One region of the Mesorhizobium sp. LNHC209A00 genome, then DNA from elsewhere that is predicted to be linked to it. Evidence: riboswitches for the same ligand, from Rfam matches in the RefSeq annotation. Region 1 holds a riboswitch; the other holds the start of a gene.
What was found. Region 1 has a riboswitch for S-adenosylmethionine ahead of X739_RS144120 (O-succinylhomoserine sulfhydrylase). Riboswitches for the same ligand answer to the same signal wherever they lie in the genome.

Region 1 (7,470 bases):
GGGCGGCTGAGGGCAGCGTGACCGTCGGCCCTCAGTTCACCGTGCGCCTTGTCCCCGGCAGATCGAGCGAGAAGGCTGGGATGGCGATGTCGAACGTCTCGCCGCGCTTGTTGCGCATCGTGTAGCGTCCGACCATGATCCCGGAGGGTGTCGAGAGCGGGCAGCCGGACGTGTACTGATAGCTGTCGCCGGGATTGAGTTCCGGCTGGTCGCCGACAACGCCCGGCCCGCGCACCTCCTCGACCCGGCCGGCACCATCGGTGATATGCCAATAGCGCGACAGAAGCTGCACGAACTCGTCAGACTGGTTGTCGATCGTTATCTGATAGCCCCAGACGTAGCGGTTCTCCTGGGGATCCGAACGATCCTCCAGATAGAACGGCCTGACCTGCACTTCGATGTTGCGCGTCACGGCGCGGTACATGAGCGGCTCCAAAACAATCCGACGACTTTCGACGCTCGCGGTGAGCAGGTCAACGTGCGCGTCTTGTCGCGCCTGGGATTGAAACGCAGGTGCCGGCAAACAATGTCATTTAAGTGACACACGACAATGGTGGTGTGCGCGAACCGGGCGACTCGGCCCTCTGTCGAACTGTTGAAAACGGCCGCGACGCGGGCCGACTTCCGGAGTGACCAGATCTCGATGGAACTCACTCTCATATCCGCCTCGCTTTCGACCGCACTCATCCTCTCAAACGCTGCCAGCATCCTGCTTGCCGCTTCACAGCTGAAACGGCGCGCCACGATCGCCCCGCCGGCGGGCAGATCGCCGGCGGTGTCGATTGTCGTCCCGTCGCGCGGCGTCGAGCCCTTCACACGTGAGACGCTGGAACGCGCCTTCGCGCTCGACTGGCCACGCTACGAACTGATCTTCTGCGTCGCCCATGCCGACGACCCGGTGGTCAAACTGATAAACAGGGCGATTGCCCGGTTTCCGCAGGTGCCGGCCCGGCTGTTGATCGGCGACGACCGTGTCAGCGCCAATCCCAAGCTCAACAATTGCGTGAAAGGCTGGGAAGCGGCGCGCCACGACTGGGTCATTCTTGCCGATTCCAACGTTCTGATGCCTAGGGACTACGTCGAGCACATGATGGCGGCGTGGCGGCACGGTACCGGCCTTGTCTGCTCGACGCCGATCGGCTCCAGGCCAGATGGTTTCTGGGCCGACGTCGAATGCGCCTTCCTGAACACATTGCAGGCCCGCTGGCAGTATGCCGGCGAGGCGCTCGGCCTCGGCTTCGCGCAGGGCAAGAGCATGCTGTGGAACAAGCCGATGCTGGACGCCAATGGCGGCATCCGCGCGCTGGCCGCCGAGATCGCCGAGGACGCCGCCGCGACCAAGCTGGTGAACGGCCTCGGCCTGCGTGTCAACCTCGTTGCGGCGCCCTTCGAGCAGCCGCTCGGCCAGCGCACGTTTGGCGAGATCTGGTCGCGCCAGGCCCGCTGGGCGCGCCTGCGCCGCGTCACCTTCCCGCTGTTCTTCGCGCCCGAGATCCTGACTGGTGCGGCGGTCCCGCTGGTTCTTGCGCTGGTTGCGGCGGGGAGCGCCGGCGTCAGCCTCTGGGCGACCGCGATTGCCGTGCTGGCGGCGTTCTATCTTCCGGAATGCGCTCTGGCCCTGGCCAAGGGTTGGCACGTCTCGACGCGCATGATCGCGGCGACGGTCGCGCGGGACGTCATGCTCCCGGCCATCTGGGCGCGCGGCTGGCTCGGCGGCGCCGTCGACTGGCGCGGCAACGCCATGACCATCCGGACCAAGACGGCGGAACTGGAGGAGACGCCGTCGAGCGCCTGATCGCTGCTGACGACGCTGCCTGGACGAAACCTATTTGGCGGCCTTCAACGCTTGCGCGATATCTTCCAGCAGATCGTCCGTATCCTCCAGGCCGACCGACAGCCTGAGCGTACCGGGCCCGATGCCGAGTTCGGCGCGGGCCTCGTCGCTCAAATTCTTGTGGGTGGTCGTCGCCGGGTGGGTGATCAGGCTCTTGGCATCGCCCAGATTGTTCGAGATCAGCACGATGTCGAGGGCGTTCTGCAGGGCGAAGGCCGCCGGCTTGCCGCCCTTGACGTCGAGGCAGATCAGCGTCGAGCCACCCGACATCTGCTTCTTGACGATATCGGCCTGCGGGTGGTCGGCGCGGCCGGGATAGATGACGCGGGCGATCTGCGGCTGCTCGGCCAGGAAGTCGGCGATCTTGCCGGCGCTCTCGGTCTGCTGGCGCACGCGCAGCGGCAAGGTCTCGAGGCCCTTCAGCAAGGTCCAGGCGTTGAACGGCGACAGGCTGGGGCCGGTGTGGCGGAAATAGTCGTGCAGGTTCTCGTCGATCCACTTCTTGTCCGACAGGATGACGCCGCCCAGGCAGCGGCCCTGGCCGTCAATATGCTTGGTGGCCGAGTAGACGACGATGTGCGCACCAAGCTGCAATGGCTTCTGCTGTAGGGGCGTGGCGAAGACATTGTCGACGACCAGCCGCGCGCCGATCGAATTGGCAAGCGAGGCGACGGCGGCGATGTCGACGACCTCGAGCGTCGGGTTGGTCGGGCTCTCCAGGAAGAACAGCTTGGTGTTCGGCCTGACCGCCTTTTCCCAATTGGCGATCTCGGTGCCGTCGACCAAGGTCGCCTCGATGCCATAGCGCGGCGCCAGTGTCTCGACCACCCAGCGACAGGAGCCGAACAGCGCGCGCGCCGCCACGATGTGGTCGCCGGCCTTGACGCTGCACAGAAGGGCAGCCGTCACCGCCGCCATGCCCGACGCCGTGGCGCGCGCGTCTTCGGCGCCTTCAAGCGCGCACATGCGCTTTTCGAACATGTCGACGGTCGGGTTGGCGTAGCGCGAATAGATGAAACCAGGCTCTTCGCCCTTGAAGCGGGCTTCGGCGGCCTGCGCCGTCTGATAGACATAACCCTGGGTCAGGTACATCGCCTCGGAGGTTTCGCCGAAGCCGGAACGCAGGGTTCCGCCATGCACGAGTGCCGTCTGAGGTTTCCAGTTGCGCTTCTTGGTGCTCATCGCTTTGTTCCAGACACAAAAAAACCGGCCGCGAAAGTCGCAACCGGTCCATACGGCCTTGCGGCCCGACGGTCCTTTAGCGACTTGTTTAACGTGGCTGCAAGCCGACCGGCCAAATCACCACGGGATAACGACCCTTTAGACCCGCGCCACGCTTGCGTCAATTGCCGGCTTCATTAAGACGTTTGTACCAAGGCAGGTTCCGCAAAAGTGCCCGGCGGTTTTGCGGCAAGAACCTGCAACAAACAAGAATCTGCAACCAAAGAGACCAGTCTTGGGGCGGAGCCAGACTTTGCGGCAGACAGGCATTCTTCCCGATCAGGACATTTCGGCGCTGTTCCGGTCCGGCGCGCTGAAGTCGCAGCGTGCACTCGATGCCGACCAGATCCAGCCGGCGAGCCTTGATCTCAGATTGGGCGAAAAGGCCTGGCGGGTTCGCGCCTCGTTCCTGCCCGGTCCCAACCACAAGGTGTCGGAAAAGCTCGATCGGCTGCAACTGCACGAGATCAGCCTGACCGAAGGCGCGGTCCTCGAAACCGGCTGCGTCTATATTGTGCCGCTGCTCGAAAGTCTGGTCCTGCCGGCTGACATTTCGGCCTCGGCCAATCCGAAGAGCTCGACCGGGCGGCTCGACATCTTCACCCGCGTCATGACCGATCGGGGCCACGAGTTCGATAAGATCGCCGCCGGCTACAACGGTCCGCTCTATCTCGAGGTCAGCCCGCGCACCTTTCCGATCATCGCGCGCACGGGTTCGCGCCTGTCCCAGATACGCTTTCGCACCGGCAACGCGCTGCTCTCGGAAGCCGAGTTGCATGACCTGCATCGTGCCGAGATGCTGGTCGCCACGGAGCCGCCAAACATTTCCGGCGGCGGCATCGCGCTGTCGATCGACCTCAATGGCGACAAGGATGGGTTGGTCGGCTATCGCGGCAAGCACCACACCGGCCTCGTCGATGTCGACAAGCGCGCCGCGCAGGACGTCCTCGACTTCTGGGAACCGATCCACAAGAGCCGCGCCGGCGAACTGGTGCTCGATCCGGACGAGTTCTACATCCTCGTCAGCCAGGAAGCGGTGCATGTGCCGCCGCTCTACGCCGCCGAGATGACGCCGTTCGATCCGCTGGTCGGCGAGTTTCGTGTCCATTATGCCGGCTTTTTCGATCCGGGTTTCGGCCATTCGGCGGCCGGCGGCACCGGCAGCCGGGCGGTGCTCGAAGTGCGCAGCCACGAAGTGCCGTTCATCCTCGACCACGGCCAGATCGTCGGCCGGCTGGTCTACGAGCACATGCTGAAGCGACCACAGGCGCTCTACGGCACCGATCTCGGCTCGAACTACCAGGCGCAGGGCCTGAAGCTGTCGAAGCATTTCCGCTCCGTGCGATGAGGTCGAAGCTGCCGATCTCCCTCTTGTGGGTCCTTGTTGTGGGAGAGATGCCCGGCAGGGCAGAGGGGGCGCGAAGGATTGCGACGGCGTGACTGGAACCTATTGCTAGATCAGCGGGAGAGCGCCCCGCTCTGGCTTGCCGGCCATCCCCACGATGGGAAATCACCCGCTCATGGCTTCAAAGCGCCTTTACCGACACCTTCACCGGCTTCTCGATCTCGAGCGGGTTGCGCAGCGGCAGTCCGAAATCCCCAGCCTCGATCTCGAACACGTCGCCGGCCTCCGTCTTGATACCGTCGGCGAAGGATAGCGTCGCGGTGCCGAACATATGCACATGCACGTCGCCAGGCTGGCGGAAGGCCGAATATTTGAAGTGGTGGTGTTCGAGATTGGCGATGGTGTGGGACATGTTCGTTTCACCCGACAGGAAGGGCTTTTCCCACAAAGCCTTGCCGTCGCGCAGGATGCGCGACGTGCCGCGGATGTCCGAAGGCAGGTCTCCGATCAGGATCTCCGGGCCGAAGGAGGCATTGCGCAGCTTGGAGTGGGCGAGGAAGAGATAGTTCACGCGCTCGGTCACATGGTCCGAGAATTCGTTCGACAAGGTGAAGCCAACGCGGAAGGGCGCCCCGTCATCGCCGATGACATAGATCCCAGCGACCTCGGGTTCCTCGCCGGCATCCCTGGCAAAGGCCGGCGACATGAGCGCCGCGCCAGGCGCGACCGCCATGGTGCCGTTGCCCTTGTAGAACCATTCCGGCTGCACGCCGACCTGGCCTTTCGCGGGCTTGCCGCCTTCCAGTCCCATGCGGAACATCTTCATGGAATCGGTAAGTTGCTCCTCGCCGTCGGTGCTGAGCTTCTTGTGCATGGAATCGCGCGTCGCGGCCGACCCCAGATGCGTCAGCCCGGTGCCGGTCAGGTGCAGGTGCGCCGGGTCGGGGTGATTGATCGGCGATAGCAGGCGCCCCCTCTTGTAGGCGGCGTCGAGATCGATCGTCTCGCCAAGCCCCTTGCGTTCGATCAGGGCGGCCAGGCCGACGCCGGTGCGGGCGGCCTCCATCGCCAGCGAATAGACGCTGCGCGCCCCGTTAATGATCCGGGTCTTCCCTCCGCTACGGGCAACGACACGGATCGTCTCGGCGTCGTCGAGAATCTGCGAGATCAGCATGATCAGTCCTCTCATTTATCTGTATCCGGCTGCCAATGGGCAAATCCTGACCGGCGCGGCGCGGAAACGCGCCACGGTTTGAAACGCTTCGTCCGGATTGCATTCGCGAGCCTGGTCCTTCCCCGGACTTCTTGGTGCCGACGGGCTGCCGGCAGCTTCGCGATCTAGAACCCGTATGCCTCCTAGTCCTCGCCCCGCCCTCAAGCCTTGTTCTTGTTGTAGACGTCGAAGATGACGGCCCCGAGCAGCACCAGGCCCTTGACCACCTGCTGCCAGTCGACATTGACGCCCATGATGGACATGCCGTTGTTCATCACGCCCATGATGAAGCCGCCGACCACCGCGCCGATGACCTGGCCGACGCCGCCCATCGCCGAGGCGCCGCCGATGAAGACGGCCGCGATCACGTCGAGTTCGCTGCCGAGGCCCGCGGCCGGCACGGCCTGGCCGAGACGTGCGGCGATGATCAGCCCGCCGAGCGCCGACAGAACGCCCATATTGACGAACACCCAGAGCGTCAGCCGCTCGGTGTTGATGCCCGACAGTTGCGCCGCCTTGGCGTTGCCTCCCATGGCGTAGATGCGGCGGCCGATGGTCATGCGCTTGGTGACGAAGACGAACAGCGAGATCAGTACGCCCATCACCAGGAGCACGATCGGCAGGCCCCGATAGGTCGCGAACTGGAAGATCAGGAAGAGCGCCAGCGCGCTGCCGACCAGCGTCTTGATGACGAACAGGGTGAAAGGCTCGGCCTCGTAACCGTGGAGTTCGCGCTTGCGTCGCGTCCTGAAGCCGAAATAGGCGTAGGCGAGCACCGCGATCAGGCCCAGCACGATTGTCGTCATGTGAAGCGTCAGGCCACTGCCCAAAACGGTTTTGCCGGCCGCGTTCACCGTCGGCGGGATCAGGGTCAGCGGACCGATGACGTCGGGAATGAAACCGGAACTCAGCGCCTTGAAACTGTCGGGAAGCGGGCCGACCGAGGAGCCGCCGCCAAGCAGCGCCTGGCAGATGCCGCGGAAGATCAGCATGCCGGCGAGCGTCACGATGAAGCTTGGTATGCGGTGATAGGCGATCCAGTACCCTTGCGCGCCACCGATCAACCCGCCGACGATGAGGCAGACGATCGAGACAACGAGCGGATTGCTGAACATGCCGAGCGGCCAGATGACCATCATCATGGCGGCAAGGGCGCCGATGAAGCCGGCGACCGATCCCACGCTGAGATCGATATAGCCGGCGACGATGACCAGCAGCATGCCGAGCGCCATCACGATGATGAACGAGTTCTGCTGCACCAGGTTGCTGAGGTTGACCGGTTTGAACAGCGTTCCCGACGTCGTGTACTGGAAGAACAGCATGATGACGATCAGCGCGATGATCAGGCCGTATTCGCGCAGGTTCGTCGTCAGCGCCGAGACGGCGACGCGAGGACCCTGCTTGACGTCCTCGGCGGTGCCGCTTTGCGGTGCGGGAGCGCTGTCTGTGCTCATGATGCTTTTCCTTCTCCGCGAACAATGGCGCGCATGATTTTTTCCTGGCTGGCGTCATTTGCCGCCATCTCGCCGACGATGCGCCCTTCGTTCATGACATAGATTCTGTCGGTGATGCCGAGGAGTTCCGGCATTTCAGACGAGATGACGATGATCGCTTTGCCCTCGGCGGCGAGGCGGGCGATGATTGTATAGATTTCGTACTTGGCGCCGACGTCGATACCGCGCGTCGGCTCGTCGAGGATCAGAACTTCCGGGTCGGCGAACAGCCATTTCGACAGCACCACCTTCTGCTGGTTGCCGCCCGAGAGATTGCCGGTCAGCTGATAGACGCTGGAGGCGCGGATATTGGTCTTCTTGCGATAGTCGTTGGCGACGCTCATTTCGCGCATATCGTCGATGA
Region 2 (7,470 bases), on a different contig from region 1:
GCCGCGGCGTGTAGCGCTGCAGGCCGAGGGCCTGTCGGGCCAGACCGACCCGGCCGACGACACCGATCCGGTGGAACTGTTCAGTGCCGGCAAAGCGTCAGGCCAGTTGCAGCCCAACAACGGCGATCTCGACTATGTCGGCAGCTTTGGCGATCTCGAGATCGATGCCGACGCGATCGGCGGGCGGGTGTTGCCGGCGCTCGATGCCAGCGGCGACGTGACACTGAAGAACGGCGTGGCGCTGATCGGCACGCAGGTGAAAAGCCTGCGCGGCCAGCGGATCGAAATCCGAAACCTCGATCTGTCGTCCGGCACGGCGCGCGTGACCGTTTCCGGGCCGCTGTCGGTCGATGCCGAAGGCTTGGTCGACGCCGACCTGATGATTAGGATCAAGGATCCCAAGGCAGTGGCATCTATTCTTGCTGGCGCCATACCCGAGCAGAAGAATGCGATCGAGCAGGGTTTTGGCGCCCTGGCACTGCTTGGCAGCGAACCGTCGATGCCGCTGAAAGTGATCAAGGGCAAGGCGTCCCTTGGCTTCATTCCGCTGGGCAAGATCAAACCGGTCAACTAACGGATGGAGAGGCCGGCAAAGCTCCTGAGCGTCGGCGCACTGACGCTTGACACTATTCTTCGTGTCGAATCGCTGCCCACGCATCAAGGAAAGTTCATCGCCTCGGACGGCGTCCAGATCGCCTCGGGCATGGCCACGAGCGCGGCCTGCGCCGCGCATCGCCTGGGTGCCGAGGTGTCGCTATGGGCGAGCGCCGGCGACGATCCGGTCGGCGATCTGCTGATTGCCGGGATAGAGGCCGAAGGCGTCGATTGCAGCCATGTACGCCGCGTCAGCGGCGCCCGCTCGGCACTGGCCTCGATCCTGGTCGATGCGCATGGCGAGCGGATCATCGTGCCTTTCTACGACGCGCGCGCTCAGGCTGATCCCGAGGTTTTGCCGTTCACCGACATAACGGCATTCGACACGGTACTGGCCGACGTGCGCTGGCCGGGCGCCGCGGCACTTGCCCTGAAGGCGGCGCGCGCCGCCGGCCGCCCAGCTATACTCGATGCCGATACCGCGCCCCTGGCGGTACTGGAGCGATTATTGCCGCTGGCCTCGCACATCGTCGCCTCCGAGCCGGCGGTCCGCATCATATGCGGCCACGCGCTGGATCTGGAGACCGCCTGCATCGATCTGGCGTCTCGCACCGATGCGTTCGTCGCGGTCACCGGCGGCGCGGCGGGTACCTGGTGGTTCGAGCGAAGCACCGGATCATCCCGCCATGTCGAGGCACCGAGGATCAAGGCGGTCGATACGCTGGCCGCCGGCGATGTCTTTCATGGCGCCTTTGCCGTCGGGCTGGCGGAAGCCATGGCGGTCGAGCACGCACTGCGCTTTGCCAGCGCGGCCGCCGCGCTCAAGTGCCTGCGCTTCGGCGGCCGGCTGGGCGCGCCCGATCGGGCGGAGACGCTCGCCATGATGGCAACGGCCTGGCCGGTTAAAATCACCTAGCTCTTTGCCGGATGCTCGACCGCCTGGCGGCCAAAATCAGGCGCGTCGATATCTTGGCCCGCCTCGATGATCGAGCGGCGCACGGCGCGTGTGCGGGTGAACAGGTCGAAGAGTTTGTCGCCGTCCCCCCAGCGGATGGCGCGCTGCAGGAACGCCAGGTCTTCCGAGAACCGCGCCAACATCTCCAGGATGGCATCCTTGTTGTGCAGGCACACGTCTCGCCACATGGTCGGATCGGAGGCAGCCAGACGCGTGAAATCGCGAAAACCGGAGGCGGAATATTTGATCACTTCCGTCTTGGTCACCGATTCCAGATCGTCGGCGGTGCCGACGATGTTGTAGGCGATGATGTGCGGCAGATGCGAGACGATGGCCAGCGTCATGTCGTGATGCTGCGGGTCCATCGTGTCGATGTTGGCGCCGCAGCGGCGCCAGAATTCCGACAGCCGTTCCAGCGCATCCGGATCGGTGCCCGGCACCGGCGTGAAGATGCACCAGCGATTGTCGAACAGGTCGGCAAATCCGGCATCCGGGCCGGATTTTTCGGTGCCCGCCAGCGGATGGCCGGGAATGAAATGGACGCCTTCCGGCACATGCGGCTGCATCTGCGCGATAACCGAGGCCTTGGTCGAGCCGACATCGGTGAGGATCGCCCCCTTTTTCAGCGCCGGCGCGATTTCCTCCGCAACAGCTCCGGATGAGCCGACCGGCACCGAGACAACGACCAGATCGGCATCACGCACCGCGTCCTCGGCATCGGTGGTGTAGGAATCGCCAAGGCCCAGTTCCTCGGCTCGCTTAAGCGTTGCCGGGCTGCGCGTCGAGATGGCGACATGGCGAGCCAAACCCTCGCGTCGGATGACGCGGGCCAGAGACGAGCCGATCAGGCCAATGCCGACCAGCGCGATCTTTTCGAACATCGGTGATGCCATGGTGTTCCAGCTTTTCAGACGTTCTAGCTTTTCAGGAATGTCGTGAGCGCGGCGACAACGCCGCGATTGGCCTCTTCGGTACCGACCGTCATGCGAAGCGCGTTGGGAAAGCCGTAGCCTGAAACGCGCCGCAATATATAGCCGCGCGCGCTCAGATAATCGTCAGCCGCCGCCGCGGAATGCTTCTGATCGTCGGGAAAATGAATGAGCAGGAAATTGCCGACGCTCGGCGTCACGCGCAGCCCCAGCCCGGCCATTTCGCCGCTCAGCCAGGTGAGCCAGGTCTCGTTATGCGCCACGCTTCGCTCGACATGGGCACGGTCGCGGATCGCGGCGATGCCTGCCTCGATCGCTGTAGCATTGACGTTGAAGGGGCCGCGCACACGATTGATGGCGTCGACGATATGCAGGGGACCATACATCCAGCCGATGCGCGCGCCACCCAGCCCGATCTTGGAGAAGGTGCGGGTCATCACCACGTTCTCGGCGCTGCCGGCCAGCTCAATGCCGGCTTCGTAATCGTTGCGGCGAACATATTCGGCGTAGGCCGCGTCGAGCACCAGAAGCACGTTTCCCGGCAGTCCGGCGTGAAGGCGGCGCACCTCCTGGAACGGCACATAGGTGCCGGTCGGGTTGTTGGGGTTGGCCAGGAACACGATTTTCGTGCGCGGCGTGACGGCCGCCAGCATCGCATCGATGTCGGCGCGCTCGTTGGTCTCCTTGACCACGACCGGGGTAGCGCCTGCCGACTGGATGTAGATCTTGTAGACCATGAAGGCGTGCTCGGTGAACATAGCCTCGTCGCCGGGCGCGAGATAGGTCTGCGCCAACAGGCCGAGGATTTCGTCCGACCCATTGGAGCAGATGATGTTTTGCGCGTTGAGGCCATGCACCTCGGCGATTGCCTCGCGCAACCGCCTGGCGGTACCGTCGGGATAGATGTCGAGCTTGCCGGCGACTTCGCGCGCGGCCTCGATCGCCTTCGGCGAAGGCCCAAGCGGATTCTCGTTCGACGACAGCTTGTAGACCTTGGCGACACCGGCGGGTGCCGAGCTTTTGCCGGGCACATAGGCTTCTATGTCCATGATGCCCGCGCGCGGAGTTGGACGTGCCTGATCCGGTGTCTGGTTCATATCTTGCAAATTCCGTCGAAAACGCCTCCATCCGGAGGCCGCTGCGGAAATACAAGCCATGGCACGCAATGTCGAGAGGTGGCAGTGGTGCCAGCCGCCGCCATTGACGGCGAGGCAGGCGGGTTCTAGAAAGACGATGACAGTTCCGTGGTGATTTGGCCGGTCGGCTTGCAGCCACGTTAAACAATTCGCTAAAGGGCCGTTTGCGTGACGTAACCGGCTTTGCGAAGGCAATGCCGGTTTTTTGTTGTCCGCGACCGGACGGACGGACGCATCGGCGGCGGAGATCGGTAGCGATTTCCACGAGCGCACGGTGCAGCAAGAGGGACGTGATGGCCGCTCTGCGTGCAGGAAAGACCAACAACGAGGCCGACCAACCGTCGAGCCCGGTGTTGCGGTTCGGGCCCGACAAGCCGCTCAAGCTCGACGCCGGCACGCTGCTGTCGCCGTTCCAGATCGCCTACCAGACCTATGGCACGCTGAACGATGCCCGTTCCAATGCCATCCTCGTCTGTCATGCGCTGACCGGTGACCAGCATGTCGCCAGCACCAATCCGGTAACCGGCAAGCCCGGTTGGTGGGAAGTGCTGATCGGACCGGGCAAGATCATCGATACCAGCCGTTTCTTCGTCATCTGCTCCAATGTCATCGGCGGCTGCCTGGGTTCCACCGGTCCGGCCTCGACCAACGCGGCAACGGGTAAACCCTATGGCCTCGACCTGCCGGTCATCACCATCCGTGACATGGTGCGCGCGCAGCAGATGCTGATCGACCATTTCGGCATCGAGAAACTTTTCTGCGTGCTCGGTGGCTCGATGGGCGGCATGCAGGTTCTGGAATGGGCGTCGAGCTATCCCGAGCGCGTGTTCTCGGCGCTGCCGATCGCCACCGGGGCGCGCCATTCGTCACAGAACATCGCCTTCCACGAAGTCGGGCGGCAAGCTGTGATGGCCGATCCGGACTGGCATGGCGGCAAATATTTCGAGCATGGCAAGCGTCCGGAGAAAGGGCTGGCGGTGGCGCGTATGGCCGCCCACATCACCTATCTGTCGGAAGCCGCCCTGCACCGCAAATTCGGCCGCAATTTGCAGGACCGCGAAGCGCTGACCTTCGGCTTCGATGCCGACTTCCAGATCGAGAGCTATCTGCGCCACCAGGGCATGACCTTCGTCGACCGCTTCGATGCAAACTCCTATCTCTACATGACGCGGTCGATGGATTATTTTGACCTCGCCGCCGACCATGGCGGCCGGCTGGCCGACGCCTTCGCCGGCACGAAAACCCGCTTTTGCCTGGTGTCCTTCACATCGGACTGGCTGTTCCCGACCGAAGAGAGCCGCTCCATCGTCCACGCACTCAACGCCGCCGGCGCCTCGGTATCCTTCGTCGAGATCGAGACCGATCGCGGCCACGACGCCTTCCTGCTCGACGAGCCGGAACTGTTTGCCGCCATCAACGGCTTCATCGGCTCGGCCGCGCGCGCCAGGGGGCTCAGCGCATGACCCTGAAAAGTCGCGGACTTTTCGGACCAAGGTCATGCGCCAACAGAAAGGCGAAGCCATGACCCTGAAAAGTTGCGGACTTTTCGGACCAAGGTCATGCGCCGTTCCGGAGCCGAAGCCATGAGCGTCAACGGCAGCCAGCGCGTCGACCTTGAGGTCGTCGCCAACCTCATCCCGCCGCAATCGCGTGTGCTCGACGTCGGCTCGGGCGACGGCTCGTTGCTCGAATTGCTGCAAGACACCAAGCACGTCGACGGTCGTGGTCTCGAGCTGTCGCAGCGTGGCGTCAACGAATGCGTGGCGCGCGGTCTCAGTGTCATCCAGGGCGATGCCGACATCGATCTCGAATTCTATCCCGACAAGGGCTTTGACTTCGTCGTTCTGTCGCAGACCCTGCAGGCCACCCGCAACCCGAAGCTGGTGCTCGACGAGCTGCTCAGGATCGGCAACCGGGCGATCGTGTCCTTCCCCAATTTCGGTCACTGGCGGGTGCGCCTATCGCTGTTCGTCAAGGGCCGCATGCCTGTGACCAGCGACCTGCCCTATTCTTGGTACGACACGCCCAACATCCACTTCTGCACGATCCGCGACTTCGTCAACTTGTGCGAAGAGCTTGGCGCGACAGTGGAGAAGGCGACCGCGCTCGACGCCAACGGCCAGAAGATCGGCCTGTCGATGCCATGGTGGTTCTGGAATTTCTTTGGCCAGCAGGCAGTGTTCCTGCTGAAGCGCTAATGAAATGGACACCGCAGGCGAGACTGCCAATCCTTTGAGGCGGCCGCGCTACTTCCTGCGGCGCGAAAGTGTTGCAGTTGAAGCGCCAGGAGCCGGAATTCATCATGCCTGGTCGGTCGAACGACGGCACGACGGGGTGACATGGCAGGTTGTTTTTTGTAGCGTCGCACCGAATCCGAGGAGGCCCATCCAGGGGGAAGTCCGATCCATTTAGCCATCCCCATGATCAAAGGACCTGGCGCGAAGGGTGTTTACGCGATGAAGGCGGCCGGCGCGATATGATCGGGAAGACCGAACAGGCGCCCCTCATCACGGTGATCACGCCGACTCACAACCGGCGCGAAACGGTGCTCCGCGCCGTCGAAAGCGTGCTCTCCCAGAGCATGCCGCGATTTGAACATATCGTCGTCGACGATGGTTCGACGGACGGGACCGAGGCGGCGCTCGCCCGCATCCATGACCCCCGGCTGATCTATGTCGGCGCGAAGTGGCGCGGCGCCAATGCCGCCAGGAATGCCGGCATCGAGCTAGCCCGGGCGCCCGTGGTGACTTTTCTCGATTCGGACGATCTCTTCCTGCCGCACCGGCTCGCACGGACGCTGACATGGTTCGACGACAATCCGGCGCTCGAGGTCCTGCTCTCCTCATATGTCTCGGTGAAGGGTGGCCGTGGCACCGCCTGCGTCAACCGCGGCGCTTTCCTGAACCCGCCAATGCTGGAGCGGGCCGTGGTTGCACAGACGGCCTTCATAGCCGGATCGGCGATAACGGCCAGGCGCGAGGCTTTGCTGGCCATCGGCGGCTATGACAGCGACATTCCCCGGATGCAGGACCGCGAGCTTCTGCTGCGCTTCGCACAGCGCTTCGGCGCGCAATTATCGGAAGATATCGACTGGACGAAGCACAATTCGCAGAATTCGATTTCAGGCCGCAGGGACGGCTACGTCGAAGCCTACGCGATCCTGATGAGCAAGCATCCGCACATCGCTCGCTCTTACCCCCATATCCCTCCCTTTATGATCGCGCGGCAGATCATCGCCGATATTCTCCGGGGGCGAATACCACAGGCATTTGCGGGATACATGGCCAACCGCTCGTCTGACGCGCTTGGTTATTCATTGCCGGAACTGATCAATGGTTATCTCCACGGCCGCCGCTGGCGGCGCGACCTCTACGACGAAGTTCGCGGTAAGTTTGGGATTCCACCGGCCTGACCGGCGACAGCTCAGCGATCGAGCGCGGCGCGTCGCAGGGCGCATTCCTTCTCGTCCGGCAGCGAGATGTCGACCGCCAGGGCCTTTGGCGGCCAGGCAACGGGCCGCAACGGGGGAAAACTGCTACTTCCTGTGGTGGAGGCTTGCCGCGGCTGGCGGCGGCTCGATGGCACCCGCCCTGACGTGGGCAGGTTTCAGCGAGGGCGCGCCGGAATCCTTAACGATCGTCAGGGAACGCGGGAAGAACTGATTGTTGTGCTGTCCGCGCCCGATGTTGAGGATCGCGGCCCCGGGCAGTCGCTTCTCCAGCAGCGACAGCACGCGCCGCAGCGAGGGTCCGTCGAACGCATCCATGGCTTCGTCGATGATCACCCATTTCGGCTGTCGCAAGGCGAGCCTGGCCACGCCCAGCAATCGCTGTTCGTCATCGCCCAACTCATGGTC

Region 2: linked by a shared signal. The riboswitch ahead of X739_RS148290 (homoserine O-acetyltransferase) and the one ahead of X739_RS144120 (O-succinylhomoserine sulfhydrylase) in region 1 are both predicted to bind S-adenosylmethionine.

Annotation. Positions count from the first base shown of each region.
Region 1 covers NZ_AYWT01000010.1:146,150-153,619, reverse strand. The annotation lists gene apaG (Co2+/Mg2+ efflux protein ApaG) at 32-424, opposite strand; gene X739_RS144115 (ceramide glucosyltransferase) at 644-1,795, shown strand; gene X739_RS144120 (O-succinylhomoserine sulfhydrylase) at 1,826-3,016, opposite strand; SAM riboswitch at 3,073-3,150, opposite strand; gene X739_RS144125 (2'-deoxycytidine 5'-triphosphate deaminase) at 3,309-4,403, shown strand; gene araD1 (AraD1 family protein) at 4,582-5,574, opposite strand; gene mmsB (multiple monosaccharide ABC transporter permease) at 5,775-7,067, opposite strand; gene mmsA (multiple monosaccharide ABC transporter ATP-binding protein) at 7,064-7,470, opposite strand, start outside.
Region 2 covers NZ_AYWT01000006.1:383,022-390,491, reverse strand. The annotation lists gene X739_RS148270 (DUF2125 domain-containing protein) at 1-574, shown strand, start outside; gene X739_RS148275 (sugar kinase) at 578-1,510, shown strand; gene X739_RS148280 (prephenate/arogenate dehydrogenase family protein) at 1,507-2,442, opposite strand; gene hisC (histidinol-phosphate transaminase) at 2,466-3,575, opposite strand; SAM riboswitch at 3,713-3,790, shown strand; gene X739_RS148290 (homoserine O-acetyltransferase) at 3,908-5,077, shown strand; gene metW (methionine biosynthesis protein MetW) at 5,198-5,812, shown strand; gene X739_RS148300 (glycosyltransferase family A protein) at 6,091-7,026, shown strand; gene X739_RS148305 (ABC transporter ATP-binding protein/permease) at 7,150-7,470, opposite strand, start outside.